4 regions of the Pseudoalteromonas sp. SS15 genome follow, and region 4 is predicted to be linked to each of the others. Evidence: predicted binding sites of a transcription regulator. Region 4 holds the regulator's gene; each other region holds the start of a gene.
What was found. The regulator LexA, encoded in region 4, represses DNA repair genes until DNA is damaged. The targets are predictions, from matches to a motif close to TACTGTATNNNNATACAGTA.

Region 1 (5,823 bases), on a different contig from region 4:
GAAAGCACCGTCTTGCTCGCCCTGCTGTGTTTGTTGCTCTGGTGTCAGTTTTGTTAATGCTAGCGATAACCAATTGGCGACTTTAGGGATCAGTAAACTGATACCCATTAGCACGAGCATGACAGCGCCAAACCAACGTAAGACTTCTGGCGATAGACCAAGGCTAAATAAAATAAAGGTTAAAACACCACCTGCAAGTGCAAATGCCACACTCAACCCCAGTGCTAATGCAAATTGACCTTTTTTTCCGCTATTTGATGATGAAGCCATCACAATGGGCACAAGGGGCCACACGCACGGTGAGAGAATGCTTAGCACACCAGCCATTAATGCTAATGGCAAAGAGACAAATTCAATACCCATGATTAAAACTTAAATGCACTATTTAATTTTTCTTCGATTACATCAAAACGAGTTTCTGCAACTGAATACCAAAACTGCTTGTCACCCTTGTATAAAAGCAGCGTTGATTGTCTAGGTGCTCTAAATTTCTTTACCCACGGCTTATCGTTGTCATAATCTACAACAAGTACATGAAACGGTTTATCTGGGTTTTGCTCATGGTATTGTTGGAAAAGCTTTTGTTGTTTTTTACACGTTGGGCACCAAGGGGCATATACATCAATCATGATGACCGCATTTTGTGCTTGTAGTTCTGAAAACAGTGCTTCACTAAATGGCTGTTTTTCAAATGCAGAGGCAGAAAATGCCATAAATAAGCTAATAAGACTGGTGAAAATATACTTCATGTTGCTCTCTCTAAAAGACTGATTAATTGCTCTAGTAGAGAGAGAAAGTGTGCTTTTAATTTCAAAAAAACATAAAAATAATTTTTAAACTAAGTTTAGTTATAAAAATCACTAAACAATTTATTAGAGATTAAAAGCAAACTTATTGTGACAACTCTGAAATATCATTAATTAAATCATCAATTTCACTTAAGAGGTGCTGTTTTTGTTTGTCAGTTAAACTTAGAAAAACACCATATAAAAAATCGTGGTAGCTTTGACGGTTTTGGTTGTTCAATTTGTTTAGCTCGTCGCTTCGAAATGATTCAGGGTTTAGTAATAGTGATTTAAGTTTGTCTTGTTCTTTACTTTCAGAAGCAATATTTAATAACACTGTTTTGAGAGTGGCTTGATAACGTGCTCGATAATCTGACCACAAATGAGACGTTGGTGATTGAGCAAGGTAAAGTGATTTGACCATTTTGTGTTGAGATGAGCTGATGTCACCCAACCAGTTTTCTAGTGAATTCTCCGTGCGGCTAAACCAACGTTTTTGGCGTTTTTCATTACTGAGTTTTGCACGTTTTTCTTGCTTTTCTTTTTCTTCCTCTGCGAGTTCTTCGAACAGATTGTTTATTTGTTTTTCAGTCAAGCTGGGCGCTAAAGCGACTAGGTCGGGCACAATTTCTGCACGCACAGAATGCCAATGTGCAATGACTTTATCGTTATGGTAGGCAATACGCTTTGGGGTGATGTTTCCTTGTTCTATGTCTGATTTGAGTTGTTTTAAATGGGCGATATAAGCAGGTAATTCACTTTTTTTATGCCAATCAAGCCAAGTTTTGAGGTGCTCATCGAGAAGGTTTTCTTGCGCATCGTTTAATGATACATAATCGTCAACATACCAATAAGCCAACCAATCTGCGTTCTTATAAGCGAATTTAGTCGAGCAGCCTGTTAACAGTATGAGTAATAAGATTAAACAATGCTTTTTCATAAGTTTTCCTTTCTGTGCCTATGTAACTTTACGGTGTTAATTCCGTTTTAGATTACTTAAAGCTGTTGTTGCTTCTTTTCTAACTTGGATAACTCAATATTGATTTCATCAGTTAAAAATGGATTTTTTGTTTTAGATTTAATGTCTAACAGTGCTTTTTGATAGGCTATATCAAAGGCGCTGTCTGCAACTGTGTTTATATCAGGCTTAATACCTACGCCTTCCCAATTTGTTTGCGTGATTGGGTTAATTGCCATTGAGGTTGGAACGGCTACCCGATGTGATGCACCTACCTCAAACCATTGCCAAGGGTTTGCACCGCCTTTGGTTTTTTCACCGATTAAGGTTGCACGCTTCAAGTGTTTAAAGTTATAGGCAAACTCTTCAGCAGCAGAAAATGTCTTTTTACTGGTTAGAATATAAACGGGAACGTCTTGTTTAAAAATGGCAGGTATATCTGTAAATGTCCAAAACTCAGTTCTAGAATCAGAAGAGCGCGAATAGAAGCTATTTAAATGTACTTTACCTTCAAGAAAGTAGCTACTTATTAGCTGCACCATTTCTGCGCTACCACCACCGTTATTTCTTAAATCTATGATGATTGCTTGGCTATCAGATACCAGTTGCATAACCGCAGAGACTCTTTTTCGTGATTTATCATTGACTGAATCGAACCCCCAAAAATCGAAATAGCCAACACCGCCTTTTAAGTTTTCAACAGAGTTAAAGCCAGAGTTACTTCTTGATAAACGGCTAAACCAGCTTTCTTTAGCGGGTTGTTTTTTTGTTTGGTCAGGCTTTTCTTGAAAAGAAAAATGTGCATCATGCTTCTCTAACGTCTTTGTTATTAGTGCGATAAATTTTTCATTTGAAAGAGGCGAATACACCTCAGGGGAAAGCGTGGTCAAGCTTTTGTTGATACGCTCGACTTTATTTACATCGACATAGTTTTTAGCTATTTGTGTTTGTAGTGCAGCGATGAGCTCCGCTCTACTTGTGTCAAGATTGCTGGCCGTTACCGACAAGCTTGTAAGTAATAGCGTTGATATTAACCAGTTTTTCATTTTTCTGCCTTTTTATTATTTAGTGCTCAGACTTTGCACAAGGATATTTGTTCATTTTTTTGAGCATAAATTGATAAAGTTCAACAATAGCAGGGTTAGATTGGTTATAATGCCGCCAGTTTTTTCGGTCTTATTTCGTACTATGGCAATTACTTCTAAACGTGGACATGGGCGTTTTTCAACAACGCTATTAGAAAATAATATTATCAGTGCAAAGTTATGTGGCAGTTTCAATGAAAGAGGGTGCTTTAACTATACCGAATCGGTCAAAAACATCGTTAAAGCATTAAATGGCGAGCCTTTCGCCATGCTGATTGATGATTTAGAGCTTGAAGGTGGCACGCCTGAGGCATACCAAACTCTGCAAACCTACAATGTTTGGCTCAACACTCAGCCGATTATTGCTAAAGCATTTATCGTCAATGACAGAATGACGAAACATATCATACTGCAGCGTTCACCGGCTTTGCTCGAGCAAAATATTGCGTTTTTCGAAACCCATGAGCATGCACAAACGTGGCTAACACAACAGTTATTACAGAAGTGTGGGTAATCGCATTAATTAAGTAGTTGGTTTATCGCACTTACCCAATCCTCTTGTTCTGCTAAAACAAATTCATACTGTTTGCCCGTGTTTAAAGTGACTCGCATCGCTTGCTCTGAAATCGGCAAAAATCCTGCCCCTTTGGCTAAACACTGCTCAACTTGACTCACTTCAGATAAGGCAATCTTTAAAGCCCCTAAAGATAAAGATTTGCTTGCAGGTTTAAAGCTCAAACCTTGATCATTTAAAGACAGTTGGCCATCAGAACGCATCGCGCCAATTTGAATAGTCGCTGGGCTTGTAAGTGGTGCAGCCATCTTATTCCTTTTCTAAAAATCATTTTTAAAATTTTATTAATTAGCTTAGCTGATCGTTTGAATACAAACCAGTGACACTAAAACCAATCCTCGAAATAGAGTATTGAATTAATAGTATTGGTATAGAGCAACTAATTTAATATATGAATTACTCAATACCAATCTTCAATAATACTTAATCATTTTGAGGGACTAAAACTGACGCTAGTTTCGTTAAAAGTTTCTTATTTAGAACAACTAAATAGCAAAATTTTCGCCTTGCCTACATGGATGTAGGTACCTCAGCGATAGCAGGACGCGTGAGCGGTGCTATGGACAAGTTTTCATTGCCTCAAAATAGATCACTTAATTAGGAGGATTGGTATAAAAAAGTGAAAGCAGGTTTCTGCATTTTGTGAGCATAATGTTATGCGCAGAAAGATATGGTTTTAGGTTTACTAGCTAATAGAAAAGTGGTGACAGTTATTTCCAGGTACAAAAAAAGCAGACAATGTCTGCTTTTTCAGAGTATTTTAATTAAAAATTAAAGTACTACGATGTTCTCAGCTTGAGGACCTTTTTGACCTTGAGTTACAGTGAACTCAACTTTTTGGCCTTCAACTAGAGTTTTGAAACCGTCGCCAGAAATTGCACTGAAGTGTGCAAATACGTCTGCGCCAGACTCTTGAGCGATGAAACCAAAACCTTTAGATTCGTTGAACCACTTAACTGTACCAGTTACTTTAGACATAATCATATCCTAAAAAATATATTGTAAAAATGTGCCCGAAGGCGGTATTGCTTGGAAAATAAAACTTGAACTTAAAGCTTCAGGACGAGTATTACGAGTAGTACAACGAAATGTAGATTTTAAATTTAGACTTTCTTTCTAGCTGATGCGCACTTTATAGGCAATGATTGAGTAAGTCCAGTTATTTCTTAAAAATTTTTCTTGAGTGAACGGTAACTAGACAGTAACTGGACAGCTCAGAGCATCTGAAATATGATAACTGTATTGATATACAGTTGTTGTTTGTTATGAAAGCCCTACCTGAAAAGTATTACTTGTCACATTTCAATGAATTAATGAATTTCTTGCGCTCGACAAGTATGCATCTATTTACTGATAAACAATGGCAACAATTAGAGAAATTGGCTTTATTAAATGAATCAGCGCTGTGTCTGTTATTGCGTATCGTAAATAGAAAAAGTGAGTTTGTTTTTAAAGAGCACTTAAACTACGACGAAATAACAGATATTGAGCTTGCTCTCAGTGACCTACTTGACGCTGAGCTAGTTAAGTTTGCAATTCATAAACCACCTCATGAGTTAATTAAAGAGCTGAAAAAACAAGATCTTCAGCAAGTATGTATTAATTCAAACCTCGAGAACACGCCCGTTAAATCTGCTAAAAAGCAAGCTTGGATAGAGGCGGTCTTGCAGCAAATACAGCATATTAATGTACAACACTGCTCGGTGTTTAATCGTTATGTGTATTCTGATTTTAAGCCGATTTTTGAGCTTTGCTTATTTGTTTATTTTGGCAAATTGGGCGGCACACTTTCACAGTTTTCCATGCGCGACCTGGGTGTTTTGAATGTACATGAAAAAGAAAATACACAAATAAACGCCCATTTTGACGAGCAAGAAGAAGCGCAAACCGCTTTTCATTTCTCTAAATTACTACAATCTTTAAAAACATTAAGTGACGATGAAAAACTGACATTGGCACACACCCTTGCAAGCTATGATTCTCCAAAACCAACGGGCTTTCAGGCCGAATCTAAATACAACACGCTGACTTATAAACTTGCTGTGTTTTGTCTGCCTGAGCATGCACAGCTTGCCACACAGTTAATGATGCTTAGCGGTCATGTCAGTGCGCAAGAAAAGTTAGTAAGAACTTTATATGCTCAAGGTGACATAGAGGCTTGTAAGCAAAAGCTTGACGATATTATTGAACACTCAGCAGACGAAGGCTTATTAATTTTTGCTGAGGACTTTTCAAGAAGAAAGTTTGGTTCTGAACGCACTTCAATTTTAACAAATATGCTTAGAAACGCAGGGGAGGCTGTCCCGTTAGATGAAGCATTTGTTGGCTCGCCGGAGCAAGGGCTGATCGATAGTTTTGCTCGTCAAGGGATCACCGCGATTCACTGTGAGAATGTTATTTGGCGTGCATTGTTTTGTTTAA
Region 2 (5,823 bases), on a different contig from region 4:
CATATTCGTAACTCAGGTGAGCACTCTCATATTCCAATTTTAATGGTGACATCTGAGGCCAATGACACTCACCTTGCAAACGTTGCACAGTCTGGTGTTAACGCATTATGTGACAAACCTTTTGAACCTGAAGTAGTTAAGCAGTTACTACACTCAATCTTAGAGCAAGATTAACTAAAACTTAGTTTTTTTAGCCACCTCATATTGGTGAAAATAATCACCCCTTGTTTTCACCAATCTTCTACAAAAATTAAAATCAAATAGAAACAAACACTTAAAATATTTTTATCGATTGGCACAACCTTTGTAATAGTTATTGCGACTAACTAATCATACAAAGGAGAACGTCATGAACTCACTAGTTAAAGCAACATTAATCAGCACGGTATTATTCACAGCTTCTTCAGTACAAGCTAATGAAAACGCAATTACAGCTGAAATTAGCAACCTGATCTCAAATGCGATTAGCGCAAGTATCAAAGAAGTTAAGAAAAATACACTTGAGACAGCATCTAAAGTATTGAAGTCAGAATCTGATAAGCATGCTAAAAAAGCAGTTAAAAACGACAAGGAAGAAAACAATGGCTAATGAATTAACGCTAGTGAGTCTTTTGGCAACCCCAGTGATCAGCCTGTTTGCTGTTTATTTAAGTGTTGAACTATTCAAACGCGTTGGTCAGTTAAATTTATGGGGGTAAGTAAATGACTTACAATCTTTACTCCCAAAGAACACAATTTCGCTATTTTTCGCAGGCACAAAAAAGCCCGCAACCGCGGGCTTTTAAAAACTAAAGGGCTAAATTATAGCTCGCCTTCGTTCTCAGCTAGGAACTTAGCAACACCTTCTGGGCTTGCGTCCATACCTGATTTACCTTCAGTCCAACCTGCTGGACATACTTCACCGTGCTCTTCGTGGAACGCTAGTGCGTCAACCATGCGAAGCATTTCGTCGATGTTACGACCTAGAGGAAGATCGTTAACTACTTGGTGACGTACGTTACCTTCAGCGTCGATTAGGAATGAACCACGGAAAGCAACACCAGCTTCTGGGTGCTCAACGTCATATGCTTGACAGATTTCGTGCTTAACGTCAGCAACTAAGTCGTATTTAACTGGACCAATACCACCTTCGTTTACTGGTGTGTTACGCCAAGCGTTGTGTGAGAATTGAGAATCGATTGAAACACCGATCACTTCAACACCACGCTTTTGGAACTCGTCGTAACGCTTGTCGAAAGCGATTAGCTCTGAAGGACAAACGAAAGTGAAGTCTAGTGGGTAAAAGAATACAACCGCTTTTTTACCTTTGATACGCTCGTGTAGGTTGTAACCTTCAACGATCTCACCGTTACCTAATACTGCTGCTGCTGTAAAGTCAGGTGCCTTGCGGCCTACTAATACACCCATGGTTTTCTCCAATTAGTTAGGGTTATATCCAATGCAAAATGACAATATCAATTTGCTTTGACAATTATTATTGAGGCTAGTTAGAAAAAAACAACCCCAATTAAAAATTTTCACAAGTTTATGGGGACACTGAAAAAATTGAAAATCAAATAAACCGATAGCTACAATCAGTTTTTTTGATTGTATAAACTATAGGCATAAAAAAAGCCCCTACGGGCTTTTTTCAATCAATACAGTTTAGTCCATGATATCTGACGGCATATCACCACGGATCTGCTGCCAAATCTCACCACTTTGATGACCGTATTTTCTTAATAAAGAAATTGAACCGTCGAAGTCGCCTTTTTCAGCCAGCGCTATAAGATCTAAATAAAATTGTTTGGCCAGTGCGCGGGTACGTGGATCTGAGAAATAATGACCACCAATCTTAGAGTAAAGGCCTTTGAAACCATTAAGCACCAAAACATAAATTCGGTTGTTACCTGCTAACGCTAGCTGATGGTGAACTTGATAGTCAAAATCTGCAAATGCCTGAGCGTTATCTTCTAAGTCTTTGCTCTTTTCAAGCGTTTCGATAACAGCCTGTGGATTTACTTTAATTGCCGCACGCGTATAAATTGCGCTGATGTTGGTACGTGCAGATAAAAGCTGATCAGTCAGCTCTGGCATTTTATCTTCATCAAGACGCGCTAGCGTCTCAAGAATATTTAAACCTGATGTTTCCCAAAAGTTATTTACACGGGTCGGTTTACCATGTTGAATCGTCAACCAGCCATCACGCGCTAAGCGCTGTAAAACTTCACGTAACGTTGTGCGAGTTACACCAATCAGCTCAGAGAGTTCTCTTTCAGCTGGTAAAATTGAACCTGGTGGAAATTCACCATTCCAAATTGATTCAACAATATATTCCTCAGCAAATCCCGCTGGGCTTTTAGCTTTAAAAATTCTCATCTAACACCGCTTTTATCTTGGCAACTGCAATTTAATCCACTGATTGTACCAGATGCTTTGCAACTAACAAGTAAAGAAGTCGCCCTGTTTTACAATTCATTTTTTGTTCTTTGAGTTAAGCAAAATTAACAACTACCGTTAATTCTTGCAGCTTGTAACCTCTGTTAGCATAATACCCACAACATAATTCAGTTTCGCAGCATTTAGGTTCACTTAACCTGAAAAATTGAACCTATTGGTAATGCAAGTTATCTGATAGCTAACTTAATATAACAATAAGAGAATCTTATGAACTGGTTGAACACCCTTCCTACTTCCAGAAAAGCATGGGGCCTGTTGGCACTGACAGCATTTTTACTTGAAGTCACGGCTTTATATTTTCAATACGCAATGGGCTTAGAGCCTTGTATCATGTGTATTTATCAAAGAACGGCTGTGTTAGGCGTGTTTGCGGCAGGTCTTATTGGTTTTATTTCCCCAAGTAACGGTATTTTTCGTGGTATTGGCGCTGCAACATGGGGCGTAAGTAGTATCTGGGGTTATATGTTGGCAAAAGAGCATTTAAATATGCAAACCACCACTGATCCATTTGCGTTCACTTGCGATATAGTTCCTAACTTCCCTGAGTTTATGCCATTACATGAGTGGATCCCGGCGTTTTTTGCCGCAACTGGTGATTGTGGCAGCATAGATTGGCAGTTTGTTGGTTTAAGCATGCCTGGTTGGATGGAAGTCATTTTCGCGTTATATGCGATCAGTTTCTTAGTTATTTTACCTTTTATTCTTTGGTCTTTAGTAAAAAAGTAAATTTATAATGCATTTTAATCTTCGCAATATTGAGCAGTTAAAGCCTTACAGGCTTCGAGATAAGCAACAAATCATCGCCATTGCTTTGAGTCACTTAGAAGCGCCAGAAAAAGTGTTATTAGGCTGCTGTAAGCTCGCCATCTTGATGCCATTTTTTATTTCTTTGGCTTATTTTGAAGGCTGGTATTTACTGCCTCCTTTGTTGCTGGCAGGTATCTTATACCCTCTTCTCACTACGCCGCTAGAAATTGTATTTACTAAAAACAAACTGGGCGATGCCATTGCGGAGTTTGAAAAACAGAACCAAAATTAAAAAAGGGCGATTTTGCCCTTTTTTAATTTTTCATCTGAGCATTTAAAGCTTAAAACTTTACCTTCCCTTCTAACTTCGCGACGATACTTTTACCAACCCCTTTAACAGCCATTAAGGAGTTAAGGTCGTCAAAAGGTCCATTTTGCTCGCGGAAACTAACAATGGCCCTCGCCTTGCCTTTTCCGATCCCAGGCAATTTTACAAGCTCTTCGAGAGAAGCTTCATTAATATTAATTGCCTGATGAATTTCAGATTGAATTTCTGGTGACGCTTGTTGCTGTGCAGATTCTGCTAATACAGTTGGTGCAAGAAACAAACTAGTGGCTAAAAGTAATGCTTTGATCATATTTCCCTCCTGGAAAATCCTTGAAATTTAATAAATGACGGGTAGAACTCCTTACCCAAATTACTCATAAGAGCAATGTTAAATAAAGATGACAATAACGTAAAAGTCAAACTTATTACCTACTTATAAAACTTAAGTATTAATATTAGTCTAATGACTTGCAAAATAAGCCTCAAAAGATTACTGTATAAAAAAACAGTGCAATTGGGAGTGTATCGTGGCTGTTGTTGTTAAGTATGTGGTAGAAAGAAATGGAGTCGAGCGCATGACCTTTACCAGCAAAAAAGAGGCTGATGCTTACGACAAAATGCTTGATGTTGCTGAGTCTTTAGAAGAGATGCTAGGTAAAGTGGATGTGCCACTGAGTGAGCAACAAGTTGAGTCATTGGCATTAGAAATGGCGAAACAAAAAGATGACTTTATTAATGTACTTAAAGGTTCAAAACCAAGTGCACCTGCAAAAAAGTCGAAGAAAGATGCTGATGTGGATGATAGCGATACTGATGAGAATGTCACGCCTATCAAACAAGCCTAACAGCACTTATTTCAAATTATAAAAAAGCCGCTCAATGAGCGGCTTTTTTGTCGCAGTCACATTATTGGCTGCGACAGAGAAAATATTTAATTACTCAAATACTTTCTCTACATTCAACACTTCAATGTTTTTCGCAGGAATGTTCAGCTTATAGCTTTCAATTTGCTTATCTTCATTGATAAGTGCTGCAGGCTTATCTGAGTTATATTTCAGTGGTGAAACCGTTTCTTTTGCAAGACGTTTCTGCATGTCTTTTCCGTCACCTGTGATGAATACATAATGTACATCATCAGTTTGTAGGTTTTCACGGATAACGCGGTTTACATCCTCTACCGTCAGTGACGCAAGTTGTTTACGAACGTACTCAACAAAACTTTCTGTGTTGTAGAATTCGCTATCAAGCGCATAACCCAGCTGGCGGTCTTGACTTGCTACTAACTGAGGCACGAAGTTGCTCAAGAAGTTACGAGTTGCATTAAAGTCCGCTTCAGTCATGCCATCTTTAATTAGCTTGTCTAATTCAAACAAAGCAACGCGCGTTGCGAAATGCGCATCATTGTTTGAACGAAGTGGACGTAACCACACTTGGAAGATTTGCTCTGAACGACCTAGGTTCGCATCTGGCTTAGTTTGGAACATACCACGTGGGAAGTACTCAATATACGCATAGTCACCATAGTTCATACCACGTACCTGACGAATGCGCTGATATAAGAAACTGTTTGAGCTTCTATGCTCACCAAAGTAAGAACGCACTAACCAAAGCGCTGTCCAATCTTTAGAGCTACGAATAGTATCGATTGGGAAGCCAAACGACACCGCAGTAGATTTCGCATTTTTCTCAACAATTGTCGCATGACGACCAGTTAACTTAGGTGCATCAGGAATGCTTAAACGCGCTTCATCGCCTTTTGGTAGGCCCGCTAAATCATTAAGCATCTGTGTTTTCACAGCATTATCTAAATTACCTGTGATCCCCACGTTTAGCTTAGCTTGGGTGAATTGCGAGGCATAGAATGCTTTAACGTCGTCTACCGTTAACGCTTCAAGATCTGACAGATCACCTAAGTTATAGCTTTCGTAAGGGTGACCTTGGTATAGCTTATGATAAAGCACTTCTTTACCTAGCTCTTCGTCATTTGAAGACTTAAGGCCCGCTTTAATACCGTCAATAAGCTCTTTCTTCAGACGTTTAAAATCATCTTCTCTAAAGCCTGGATTTAACAACTGGTCGCTAACCAATGCATACCACTGTTCTGCATTGTCTTTATGCACACGACCACGTAAAGAAATCATTTCTTTATCTAGCTGATAACCAAAACTGCCTGCAATTGGATAAAGTGCTTGCTGGATTTCTTTGTAGCTCTTAGATTGTGAACCACCACGCGCAATCATGGCTGCAGTTAATGCTGCTACACCCTTTTTGCCCGCAGGATCAGCTGCAGCACCAGTGTAGAATAATAA
Region 3 (5,823 bases), on a different contig from region 4:
CCCTGCTCGTCTGCTAAACCCGCTTTTTGCGTTACCGCCACCAAAGTGCCTGATGTATCGAATAAGTCTACAAATAAAAACGCAAAAACAACACTCAACATAGAAAGCTCAAGTGCACCAGCGATGTCTAATTGCATAATAGTCGGGGCAATACTTGGCGGAGCAGACACTATTCCTTGATACTCAATCAAACCTAATGCCCATGCAGTAATCGTTACAATAAAAATACTGATCAGAACCCCACTTTTTACGTCTCTGAACATCAATGCTGCGATAACAAAGAAACTTAATATTGCCAGCAACGGACCTGCACTGGTGATATCACCCAGCTGAACAAGCGTTGCAGGGCTTGCGACAATTATTTCGGCATTTTTAAGCGCGATTAAAGCTAAAAACGCGCCAATCCCCGTTGCAATTGCTTGCTTCAATACAAGTGGGATCGCGTTAATAATCCACTCTCGCACTTTAAATAAACTTAAAACAAGAAAAATACAGCCAGATAAAAACACTGCCCCTAATGCAGACTGCCAGCTATAGCCCATACCTAACACAACGCCATAAGTAAAGAAGGCGTTCAAACCCATACCTGGAGCAAGCGCAAGCGGATAATTGGCCCAAAAGCCCATGATGAAGCAGCCAATTGCCGCAGCAATACATGTGGCAACAAATGCCGCACCAAAATCCATGCCTGTTTGCGCTAGCATTGCCGGGTTTACAAAAACGATGTAAACCATAGTGAGAAAGGTCGTGAGTCCAGCAATTAACTCAGTTTTCACACTAGAGCCTTGATGCTTGATAGAAAATAGCTTTTCGAGCATAGATGTTTCCATTGGTAAAAGTTAAAAGAAATTTATAATTCTTATGAAAGCGGCGCTATTTTAGCGGTTAATGACAGTGATTAAAAATGCAATTACTGTTTCTTTTAGCTAAGGTTATTTGTTAGGCCTATTAATCTTTCAGATTCAATTTTTGCCTTAGTTTGTTTGGTATTTACACAAGGCTGAGGCTAGCTGACTAAACTCGCAAAGTATGGTTATTCGATGTAAGCCAGTCGATAAAGCAGTAGAGATACTATGACATAAAAGAAAATAAGGAGGGGCTTTTGCACCTTATATGAATAATAAAAGCCATCTCATCACAAAAAGCTTTAAAAAATAACTGCATAATGACCGTAAAAATATATAATTAGTTAATCATTTGGCAAGAATTTAGCATAACTAAATTTATGGCCAACATGGTCACAAAGTTTTGACTACAATAATATTAAGCTTTTCAAAAATAGGTAGAGTATGGATAAATCGCCAGATAATAGCGCGGCGCATCACGACTTAGAGCAACAGCTATTTAATGTGCTTGAGTTCGTTACAACACCTCCTAATGGTGAACTACGCTATCCGAAAGAGCATGACTCTGTCACTGCTTTTAAAAAAGGGTTGTACTACCTACAAGAAAAATCCTATCCGCTGGCAACGAAGTGGCTGCGTATGGCTGCTATGTCGGGAGATAACAAAGCACAGTTTTATTTAGGTTTGATGTTTATAAAAGGGCAAGGTGTGCCACAGAGTGCATTCCATGCTATGGCTTGGTTGTCACTCGCTCAAAGCCAAGGTGTAGATGCGGCCAACGCAGTAATAGAACAAATCAAACCGCATTTAACAACGAAGAGAATCAAAGATGCGCAGTGCTATGCTGCCACCTTGTACGAGCAAATTCATCAATTACAGTTCCAGTCTAATTAAGCCTATTTTTTCATACAGTAGTTTTATACAGTACTCGCTGTAAAAACTACTGTATAAAACACCCGCATCTATAGCACGTCAAAATAACCCAAGACACAAAACTTCACAACCAATTGATTTAAAGCACTTTATTTTATAACCGCTATTAAAGTTGATTAAAAAGTAACATTTCTGCTTGCATTAAAACACTGTATAAACTACTGTATGTAAATACTGTATAAACAACCAGTGAGATGATTATGTTACAGACAACCGCAGTTTTACCAAGCTCAGTAAAAAAAGTAGATGCCCCAAAAGCCGTTAACTTTGTTGAAACCCCTGATGAAATTTGTGCCAGTCTTGAACTACTTAAGATCATTCACCAATGTAATCACAAACAAGGTTGGACACTGCTAATTGCACCTGACCATATCCCAAATAAAGATATGCTTGAGGCCAGCTCAATAGACTCAAGTAAATTATTAGTGATCAGAAAAAAGCACATCGTTGATTTAGAATATGTACTAAATTCAGCTTTAAATAATGGCAATTTTGCAGCGGTTATTACATGGACTGGTATTACGAATTCAGAGCTGCTTTCGCAAATGCACTTAAGCCAAACAGATATCTCGCTATACTGTTTTACTGAAACCAGCAGCAAAGCGTGTACAATAGAGCGTATAGCAAGTTAATAAAAGATTTTCTTATGTGTTACTGTTCTAACACTCAACCTTATGAATCATGCTGCAATGTATTCATTACAAAGCAAAAGTTACCTGAAACAGCAGAGCAGCTTATGCGCTCTCGTTACAGTGCTTATGCGACTAATAATGCACAATATATACTCGAGACTTATGCCAAATCTGAGCAAAGCAATCACAGCCTTGAAGACATCGCTGCATTCGCTTCATTTGCCACCTTTATCAAACTCGAGATCGTCGCAACCAAAACTGAACCTGAGTTTGATTATGTGGAGTTCAAAGCACATTATTTGGCAGATGGAAAACATTGCCAAATACATGAGGTTTCAAGATTCTTTAAAGAAGAAGGTGCATGGCGTTACTTAGATGGCCAATTATATGATGTGCCTGAGTTAAAAGTATCTAGAAATGATCCCTGCCCCTGCGACAGTGGCAAAAAATTTAAGAAGTGTCACGCTGGCTGATTTAAACCTCACTCAAGTTCACTCATTATCATCTCGCATTAGGCGGACAACTGAACCGCCTGTTGCATTTCACCGCTAGCTAATTGGTCATAAAAACCCGCTGCATCTATTTTGGGTTTATCTATCTCTAATGCGCCAGCTCTTTGAGCGAAAATTTTAGCCTGCACAGTAGGTTCACAATTATCAATAATAGCTAACTCAATGTGTTTCTTATCGTCTCTGATATGTAAAGGTTCTGGCGAAAGACAATTTCTTAGCCTTAATTCTGTAAGTCCCTGCTCATGAAGTAAATGGCTATTGTTTTCACCTATGGTCATATCATAAGTGTTGGGAGCCGTTTGTTGCTGCGGACCAATTTGAAGTTCTTTTTTTAACGCATCTTCGCTCTTATCTGGCTCAATTAATTCTGATTCAGGTAAATGAAATTCACTGAAGTCGAGAGCGTTTGGTGAAAGCATAGCCAAACAAAGCGCAAAGTCAGCACGACGTTCTTGTGCCACGCTTTTTGCTAGCGTGTCACCAAGCTGATGCTCCTTGTTTAAAATGCGCTCTAATTGCATAGAGTTTCACCGATTATTTAAAAAGTTATATTTTTATCGGCATTTTTTAAATTTTCTTTAGTTGTTTTCTTTACTTAATAAAAAACTTTGTTATTATCAGCGCCGTTGTTTAGGAGGGGTTCCCGAGCGGCCAAAGGGATCAGACTGTAAATCTGACGGCTCTGCCTTCGCTGGTTCGAATCCAGCCCCCTCCACCATAACAACACTCTACAACTTGGAGGGGTTCCCGAGCGGCCAAAGGGATCAGACTGTAAATCTGACGGCTCTGCCTTCGCTGGTTCGAATCCAGCCCCCTCCACCAAGTTGTAAAAAAATTAGATATCCCCTGTGGAGGGGTTCCCGAGCGGCCAAAGGGATCAGACTGTAAATCTGACGGCTCTGCCTTCGCTGGTTCGAATCCAGCCCCCTCCACCATCTCTTTCTAATTAAATCATTTTATTTCATTCTATCATTAGCGCTTTACCATTCTTGTTAAACCATAATCTTGCTGACTTATAATCTTGATAGTGCTTTTCAACAAGTTGCCAAAATAATTTGCTATGTGCCAGTACATGACAATGTGCTAGCTCATGAACAATAACATAATCAATCATATGCTTTGGCGCCCCTGCAAGAAGGCAATTAAAAGTTAGCGCTTTTTTACTGCTACAACTTCCCCAGCGACTTTTATACTCCCTAATTTTCACTGCTGAAACATGACAATTCATTTGCTTAGACAATCGCTCTAAGCATAACTCTAGATAACTAGAGAGCAAATCTGTCAGTAATTCAATGATCGCTCTCCTGAACTTAAACCTCTCTTGGCGCAGAACTTCTGGTAAATATAAAAACCGGCTCTCATGATCTAATACAGACTTGTTTATATCTGAAAATTCAATCTTGTAAACTGAGCCAAAAACCAATAGTGACCTTGTTTGCAATGGCTTTTGTTTATTAGGCACAAGCGCTAGTTTATGCCTTTGTGCATGCACCCAGTCATTTTTGCTCTTTAGCCAATTTTCTAGAGCAACTTCACACACGTTTTCGGGGGCTGTCACGACCACTTGCTCAGGTGTGACTTTAATTGCAACCGTCTTTCTTCGTTTACTAAGCTTTAATTGATAATCAAACATTTTTAAGAATTTTTTTTACTTCACATTCAAAGCCATAAATTTACTGCTACCTTTAGTGTAATAAGACTATAAAGGGGTTAATTTATGAAAGATAAACCTACTTGCCAATATCAATCTCCTGATGGTCATCGCTGCCGAGAAATCGATATGGGCTCTGGTCTTTGCTTTTGGCATGACGCAAAGTTCGATAAAAGTGGGCTTGAATTATCGCAAAAACTAGAACGTTATGCCAAGCGTGGTGGGCTATTGCAAGGTTTAGAATTAAAAAGAGCCAACCTAGAAGGACTAAACCTTGTTAAACATAATGATCATACTGGTTACGACTTATCATATAGCAATTTTTATCGTGCGAATTTAAGAGGCGCGCACTTATTTAACAACAAAATTGAAAATGCCTCTTTAATGAAAGCAGATCTGCATGATGCCAATTTACATTGCTGTAAGCTTTCAAATTCCAACTTATTGGGTATAAAGCTAAACAATACTCGGATCGATAATATAGATTTAAGTGGTAAGTTACAGCAAGAAAATGAGGCAAGCTTAGCGGCCAAAGAGAAACGAACAGAAGATGCCGCTGATTTCTTCTTACAATCTGAAGAGACATACCGCACACTTAGAAAAGGCGCTGAGCAACAAGGTCTTTTTGAAATGGCAGGTAATTATACCTACAAAGAGCTGCGTATGCGTCATTATCAATACCCAACTCATTCAAAAAAACGCTTTATGAGTGCGGCTGTTGACCTACTCTGCGGTTATGGTGAAAAACCCGCAAATGTGATCCGTTTCAGCCTTTCAATGATTGTATTTTGCGCACTGATGTACTTCCTGTTTGGCATCAGCTATCAGGATGAAGTGCTTTCTATTAACTTTTCGCAAAGCTTTTCTGACAATATAAGTGCACTGCTTAACAGTTTTTATTTCAGTGTAGTGACATTTACTACTCTGGGTTACGGAGACATAACCCCTATTGGATTTTCTCGTTTTATTGCCACGGTTGAAGCATTTACAGGTAGTTTCTCCTTGGCATTATTCGTCGTGGTTTTCGTAAAGAGAATGACGCGTTAAACGCGTCATTCTCTTATACAATATGCATCACTCATCTTTAGGCCAGTTTAATGGAATACTGGGAACAGTAAGCCCTCTTGCGGCCAATGCCTCCGGTACTGTCAGGCTAGTATCTGAAGCGCTCCACAGATCATTCGTAAATACTGAACTACTATCTTCGTCAGTGATGTCACCTAAAACACCACTTAAATCTATATCAAATA
Region 4 (5,823 bases):
CAAGGCACAGAAAATACCCTCGCATAAAGAAGCGCTCCAAAGAATGCAAAAAAGAACATCACCTCAGAAAAAATAAACCAGCTCATACCTTGCTTGAATGAGCGATCCATTTGCGCTGAATATAAACCTTTATCTGACTCTTGGATAACATGCTTAAACCAGCCAAAAAGCATATAAAGTAATATCAAAACACCTAATCCTAATATGAGAACACCACTTAAATCTTCACTCTCCAATTGCATGACAGTCAGTCCGGCCCCAACGGCAATAAAGAACATAGCCACAGCACCTATAATTGGCCAAGGGCTTTGGGCGGGCACATAATAACTTTGAGATTGCATAATTCCTCCTAACCTTTGTAAGGTTCGGTTTTCGCGTCATCACGCGCTAACGCGACGTCGCTGATATCAAAAATGGCGTAAGATAAGGTTAGCTCTTGAACGTCTTGAGGTAACTCTGTATCAACATAAAATACGAGCTTGAACTCAACTTCTTGATTAGGTTCGAATGGCTGTCTGTCAAAGCAAAAGCAAGCTACTTTATGTAAGTATTTGGCTGCTTTTCCCGGTGAAACAGACGGCACTGCCTGCATCACTCTCTGATATTCACTTAGGTTTTTAGCGACAAAAACAAGCTCTGACATCTCACCTGGCTTTACAGCGACAGAAAACTGTTTTGCTTTTACACTAAACGGCACACCTTGCTTAGTTTGAGTAATAAAACTCACATCAACCATTCTAGATTCATCCACTAAACTACTGGCCTGTGCCGCTTCCATATCAGGCTTTCCGTTTAAGCCTGTTACTTCACAAAAGACGTCGTAAAGCGGCACAAGTGCAAAAGCAAAAGCAAACATGCCTACAACAGCAATAATGAGTTTCTTAACAAGTGCCGCATGCATACTATTTCACCTCAGGAGGGGTACTAAATGTATGCAAAGGTGCTGGAGAAGGTACCTCCCACTCTAGCCCTTCTGCACCATCCCACACTTTAGCTGGCACCGATTCACCACCTCGAGCACATTTGAATACGCACCACACAAAAATGAGCTGAGAAAGGCCAAAGGCAAAACCACCAATGCTAATGATGGCATTAAAATCAGCAAACTGAAGTGCGTAATCAGGTATGCGCCTTGGCATACCGGCAAGGCCTACAAAGTGCATTGGGAAAAATAAAATGTTGACGCTTATTAATGACATCCAAAAATGCCACTTCGCAGTGGTTATGCAGTACATGTGGCCAGTCCATTTAGGCAACCAATAATAGACAGCCGCCATTATGGAAAATACAGCCCCTGTTACCAGTACATAATGGAAGTGCGCCACAACAAAATAGGTATCATGATATTGGAAGTCTGCTGGGGTGATCGCAAGCATCAACCCCGAGAAGCCCCCCAACGTAAAGAGCACGATAAACGCGATGGAAAACATCATAGGGATCTCAAAACTTATCGAGCCCCGCCACATAGTGGCAACCCAGTTAAATACCTTCACTCCTGTTGGTACTGATATCAACATAGTCGCATACATGAAAAATAACTCTCCCGCTAACGGCATGCCCGTCGTAAACATATGATGCGCCCAAACAATAAAAGACAAAAAGGCAATAGAAGAGGTCGCGTATACCATGGAAGAGTAGCCGAATAGTTTTTTCCGAGAAAAAGTAGGCACAATCGTCGATATTATGCCAAATGCCGGAAGTATCATGATATAAACTTCAGGATGGCCAAAGAACCAGAAAATATGCTGAAACATAACCGGATCCCCACCTCCCGCGGCATCAAAGAAGCTGGTACCAAAATATTTATCGGTAAGTACCATAGTTACAGCACCAGCCAATACAGGCATTACGGCAATCAATAAAAAAGCGGTTATTAACCAGGTCCATACAAAGAGAGGCAATTTCATCCATGTCATACCTGGGGCGCGTAAATTGACAATGGTTACAATGACATTAATTGCCCCCATGATTGAACTGATACCCATAATATGAACAGCAAACACAAACAATGCGGTATTGTCATTGCTATATGTTGTGGATAACGGTGCATAGAAAGTCCATCCAAATGCAGGACCTCCTCCTTCCATAAATAGTGAAGCAAGCAAGATTGCAAACGCAAAAGGTAAGATCCAAAAGCTCCAGTTGTTCATTCTAGGGAGCGCCATATCAGGTGCGCCTATCATCATTGGGATCATCCAATTAGCTAGGCCAGTAAAGGCAGGCATAACAGCGCCGAATACCATGATTAAACCATGCACTGTGGTCATTTGATTAAAGAAATGCGGGTCAACTAACTGCAAGCCAGGCTGAAATAACTCAGCTCTGATCACCATAGCCATAGCCCCACCAATTAAAAACATCACTAGCGAAAAGATTAAATAAAGAGAACCAATTTCTTTATGGTTAGTTGTAAACAGCCAGCGCTTGATGCCTGTAAGATGCTCCTCATGAGCATGTTCTGAACTTTGAACCTGAGTACTCATGATTACTCTCCTGACGTTTTATCAATAAATTCTTGAACTTGGCTAGGCTGAATAACTTCCCCTGTATCATTTCCCCAGCTATTGCGTTTGTATGTAATAACAGCTGCAATCTGCTTTACTGTAAGTTGCTTGGCAAATGCCTGCATTGCAGTACCAGGGCGACCATTCAACAACACATCGATGTGCGCATCTAGGTCCCCTTTAACAACCGCGTTATCTTTCAGGCCAGGGAAGACGCCGGGCAGCCCTAAGCCTGTCGGTTGATGACAAGCTGCACAATACCCCATGTAAACAGTCTGACCTTCTGTCATCAGCTCTTCTTTACTTAGAGTTTGTGACAGTAGAGCTTCGGCCTCTTTCGCTGCTTCTGTTTTGGCTAACTGTTGTTGAATTAACCATTGTTCGAATTTTTCAGGCGAGACAGCTTCAACAACAACAGGCATGAAGCCATGGTCTTTACCACATAGCTCAGCGCACTGACCTCGGTAAATACCTTCTTCATTTACTTTGGTCCAAGCTTCATTGATAAAGCCAGGATTAGCATCTTTTTTAACCGCAAAATCAGGTACCCACCATGAATGAATAACGTCATCTGACGTCATTAAAAATCTCACTTTTTTGTTTGTAGGTATTACCAGCGGTTTATCAACATCCAATAGGTAGGTCTCTGTTTTTTCTTCCTCATTATTAACCTGAGATAAAGGCGTAGATAATACAGAAAAGAAATCGACGTCATGACCAAGGTATTCATAATGCCATTTCCACTGTGACCCTGTGACCTTAATTGTTATGTCTGCTTTGCTGGTATCCTCCATAGCAATTAAAGTCTTAGTTGCAGGGATCGCCATGATGACAAGAATAAGAAAAGGAATTGCAGTCCAAACAATTTCTACTTTGGTACTTTCATGAAACTGTGCGGCTACAGCTCCTTTTGATTTTCGGTGCTTTAATAAAGCCCAAAACATCACCGAAAATACAATCAAGCCGATTACACAACAGATTAGAAAAATGGTCATATGTAGTTCATAAACACTATGACTTACATCAGTAACCCCTTTTCTCATGTTGTAGTCACTATTGGCTAATGAAAGTGGACTCAACAACAAAAAAGTAAGCAAATAAGCAAATTTACTTATTCTCATACGACGCCCCCATTTATCGACTTCAGCAAGAAGTTCGCAGTTAAAATTATTGGATGACCGTCATAGGATCCGACTAAAGTCGAAGGCAATACATGACCTATTAACAATTAGTCAATAAATAAACAATTAGCAAGAAAGTAAAATAGAAGAATTTGATATATTAAAATGGAAAGTAAGAAGAGATATGGTTAGCTGACTAAAGAAACAGAAGAAGAGTACAGCTAACCTATTGTTAGAATTATATAGAAGTTACATCCAATTAGAATTTCTTATAACACCTACAGCAAGACCTTCAATAGCAAAAGATTCGTGTTCTAGATCAACCTCGATTGGGGAAAACTCTGCATTTTCAGCATGTAATAGCACTTTACTGCCTTTTTGTTCTAACCTTTTAACTGTTACATCGTTGTCTACTCGAGCAACAACAACTTGACCATTTTGAGCAACTTGCGCTTTATGTACAGCCAAAAGATCGCCATCAAGAATACCGATGTCTTTCATGCTCATTCCATCTACACGTAATAAGTAATCTGCAGCAGGCTTAAATAAACTCGGATCGACTTCATAATGACTTTCAATATGCTCTTGAGCCAAAATAGGCTCTCCAGCAGCAACTTTACCAATCAAGGGAAGACCTGCATCTTCAGCAGAACCATCGTCGACTAAACGTATACCACGACTAGCCCCGGGCACCATTTCTATCACCCCTTTCTTAGCTAAGGCTTTTAAATGTTCCTCAGCAGCATTAGCACTTTTAAAACCAAGCGCATCTGCTATTTCAACTCGTGTTGGAGGCATACCTGTATCTTTGATGAAGACTTTGATGAGTTCAAATACTTGTTCTTGTCGTTTCGTTAGTGGTCGCATACAACTGGTTTTCCATACAGGTAAAGATACTGTGAGTATATACAGTTATGCCAAAATGGCAAACTAAATTTGGATAGATTTAATGCAATAAAGTGCAAAGTGTTAACGACAATGAGCGAAGCGAATACGTTTGCTTTGAGCAAGAAAGGTGCAAAATTAGCGACAGCGAACACAGTGAGTACGCTTCTTTTGCGCAAGGTGAGATAAACCACCTTAGCTGATGTTAAGGCCGTTAAGATTAAGTACGGTGAAGGCTGTTCACTTCACCTTGCGCTATCGTGCAAAATTAGCGACTGCGAACGCAGTGAGAGCGCTTCTTTTGCGCAAGGTGAGATAAACTAGCTTAGCTGATGATAAGGGACTTAAAAGCAAAAAACCCGCTGCATTTCTGCAACGGGTTTCTTTAATTGCTCGGGGGCGCCTAGCTTGGGCAACCTTTGCTGGCGATGTTCTACTTTCACATGGACGAAATGAGACCGAAGCGTAGCTTCGCAGTTCATTGAGATGAGCGCATGGATGCGCGATGGGACCCAGCTTCAGGGATGAATGTAGTGCAAAGTGTTAACGACAATGAGCGAAGCGAATACGTTTGCTTTGAGCAAGGTGAGATAAGCTATTTTAGCTGAAGCTGAGGGGGTATGTTTCAGAGTGATAAGAGACGCTACTGTGAAGGCAGCTCTCTTCACCTTGCGCTAATTCGTCTTTTTACCACCGAGCATTACCTCATCACCGTGCAGGACGATTTAGCACCATAAAAGCAAAAAAGCCCGACTCTTTCGAATCGGGCTTTCTCTAATTAGGCCCTGGCGATGTTCTACTTTCACATGGACGAAATGAGACCGAAGCGTAGCTTCGCAGTTCATTGAGATGAGCGCATGGATGCGCGATGGGACCCAGCTTCAGGGATGAATAGGCGAACGAGGTTTATCTACATACCAACTGATTTAACAAGTAAAAACGAACTGAAGTGAGCTATTTTAGCTATTGCAAAGGGACTTAAACGCAAAAAAAGCCCGACTCTTTCGAATCGGGCTTTCTCTAAATAGGTACTTGGCGATGTTCTACTTTCACATGGGAAGCCAAGCTGGCCGCGCCCACACAATCATCGACGCTATCGTGCAAAATTAGCGACAGCGAACGCAGTGAGAGCGCTTCTTTTGCGCAAGGTGAAGTGAGCTATTTTAGCTACAAAGGGACTTAAACGCAAAAAAGCCCGACTCTTTCGAGTCGGGCTTTCTCTAATTAGGCCCTGGCGATGTTCTACTTTCACATGGGAAGCCCACACTATCATCGACGCTGTTTCGTTTCACTTCTGAGTTCGGCATGGGGTC

Region 1: the regulator LexA is predicted to act here: its motif matches at 4,638-4,657, upstream of AAEU28_RS12430 (exonuclease domain-containing protein).
Region 2: the regulator LexA is predicted to act here: its motif matches at 4,006-4,025, upstream of AAEU28_RS05360 (YebG family protein).
Region 3: the regulator LexA is predicted to act here: its motif matches at 1,951-1,970, upstream of AAEU28_RS12260 (SulA-like leucine-rich domain-containing protein).

Annotation. Positions count from the first base shown of each region.
Region 1 is NZ_JBMMUD010000005.1:273,266-279,088, reverse strand. Features, by position in the region: gene AAEU28_RS12465 (cytochrome c biogenesis CcdA family protein) at 1-363, opposite strand, end outside; gene AAEU28_RS12460 (thioredoxin family protein) at 366-749, opposite strand; gene AAEU28_RS12455 (DUF6279 family lipoprotein) at 892-1,725, opposite strand; gene AAEU28_RS12450 (S41 family peptidase) at 1,782-2,789, opposite strand; gene AAEU28_RS12445 (hypothetical protein) at 2,899-3,342, shown strand; gene AAEU28_RS12440 (hypothetical protein) at 3,348-3,650, opposite strand; gene cspE (transcription antiterminator/RNA stability regulator CspE) at 4,174-4,380, opposite strand; gene AAEU28_RS12430 (exonuclease domain-containing protein) at 4,668-5,823, shown strand, end outside.
Region 2 is NZ_JBMMUD010000002.1:255,907-261,729, forward strand. Features, by position in the region: gene AAEU28_RS05325 (response regulator) at 1-174, shown strand, start outside; gene AAEU28_RS05330 (hypothetical protein) at 350-589, shown strand; gene AAEU28_RS05335 (peroxiredoxin C) at 802-1,407, opposite strand; gene fadR (fatty acid metabolism transcriptional regulator FadR) at 1,645-2,358, opposite strand; gene dsbB (disulfide bond formation protein DsbB) at 2,647-3,165, shown strand; gene AAEU28_RS05350 (DUF6170 family protein) at 3,173-3,478, shown strand; gene AAEU28_RS05355 (ComEA family DNA-binding protein) at 3,528-3,824, opposite strand; gene AAEU28_RS05360 (YebG family protein) at 4,042-4,359, shown strand; gene AAEU28_RS05365 (M16 family metallopeptidase) at 4,450-5,823, opposite strand, start outside.
Region 3 is NZ_JBMMUD010000005.1:231,893-237,715, forward strand. Features, by position in the region: gene AAEU28_RS12250 (NCS2 family permease) at 1-818, opposite strand, end outside; gene AAEU28_RS12255 (tetratricopeptide repeat protein) at 1,290-1,739, shown strand; gene AAEU28_RS12260 (SulA-like leucine-rich domain-containing protein) at 1,979-2,410, shown strand; gene AAEU28_RS12265 (YchJ family protein) at 2,425-2,883, shown strand; gene AAEU28_RS12270 (VC2046/SO_2500 family protein) at 2,922-3,443, opposite strand; tRNA gene AAEU28_RS12275 (tRNA-Tyr) at 3,556-3,640, shown strand; tRNA gene AAEU28_RS12280 (tRNA-Tyr) at 3,660-3,744, shown strand; tRNA gene AAEU28_RS12285 (tRNA-Tyr) at 3,773-3,857, shown strand; gene AAEU28_RS12290 (M48 family metallopeptidase) at 3,884-4,555, opposite strand; gene AAEU28_RS12295 (ion channel) at 4,640-5,620, shown strand; gene AAEU28_RS12300 (hypothetical protein) at 5,648-5,823, opposite strand, start outside.
Region 4 is NZ_JBMMUD010000010.1:20-5,842, reverse strand. Features, by position in the region: gene AAEU28_RS17835 (cytochrome c oxidase subunit 3) at 1-341, opposite strand, end outside; gene AAEU28_RS17830 (cytochrome c oxidase assembly protein) at 350-901, opposite strand; gene ctaD (cytochrome c oxidase subunit I) at 903-2,483, opposite strand; gene coxB (cytochrome c oxidase subunit II) at 2,486-3,625, opposite strand; gene lexA (transcriptional repressor LexA) at 3,875-4,492, opposite strand; partial or broken rRNA gene rrf (5S ribosomal RNA) at 5,740-5,823, opposite strand, start outside.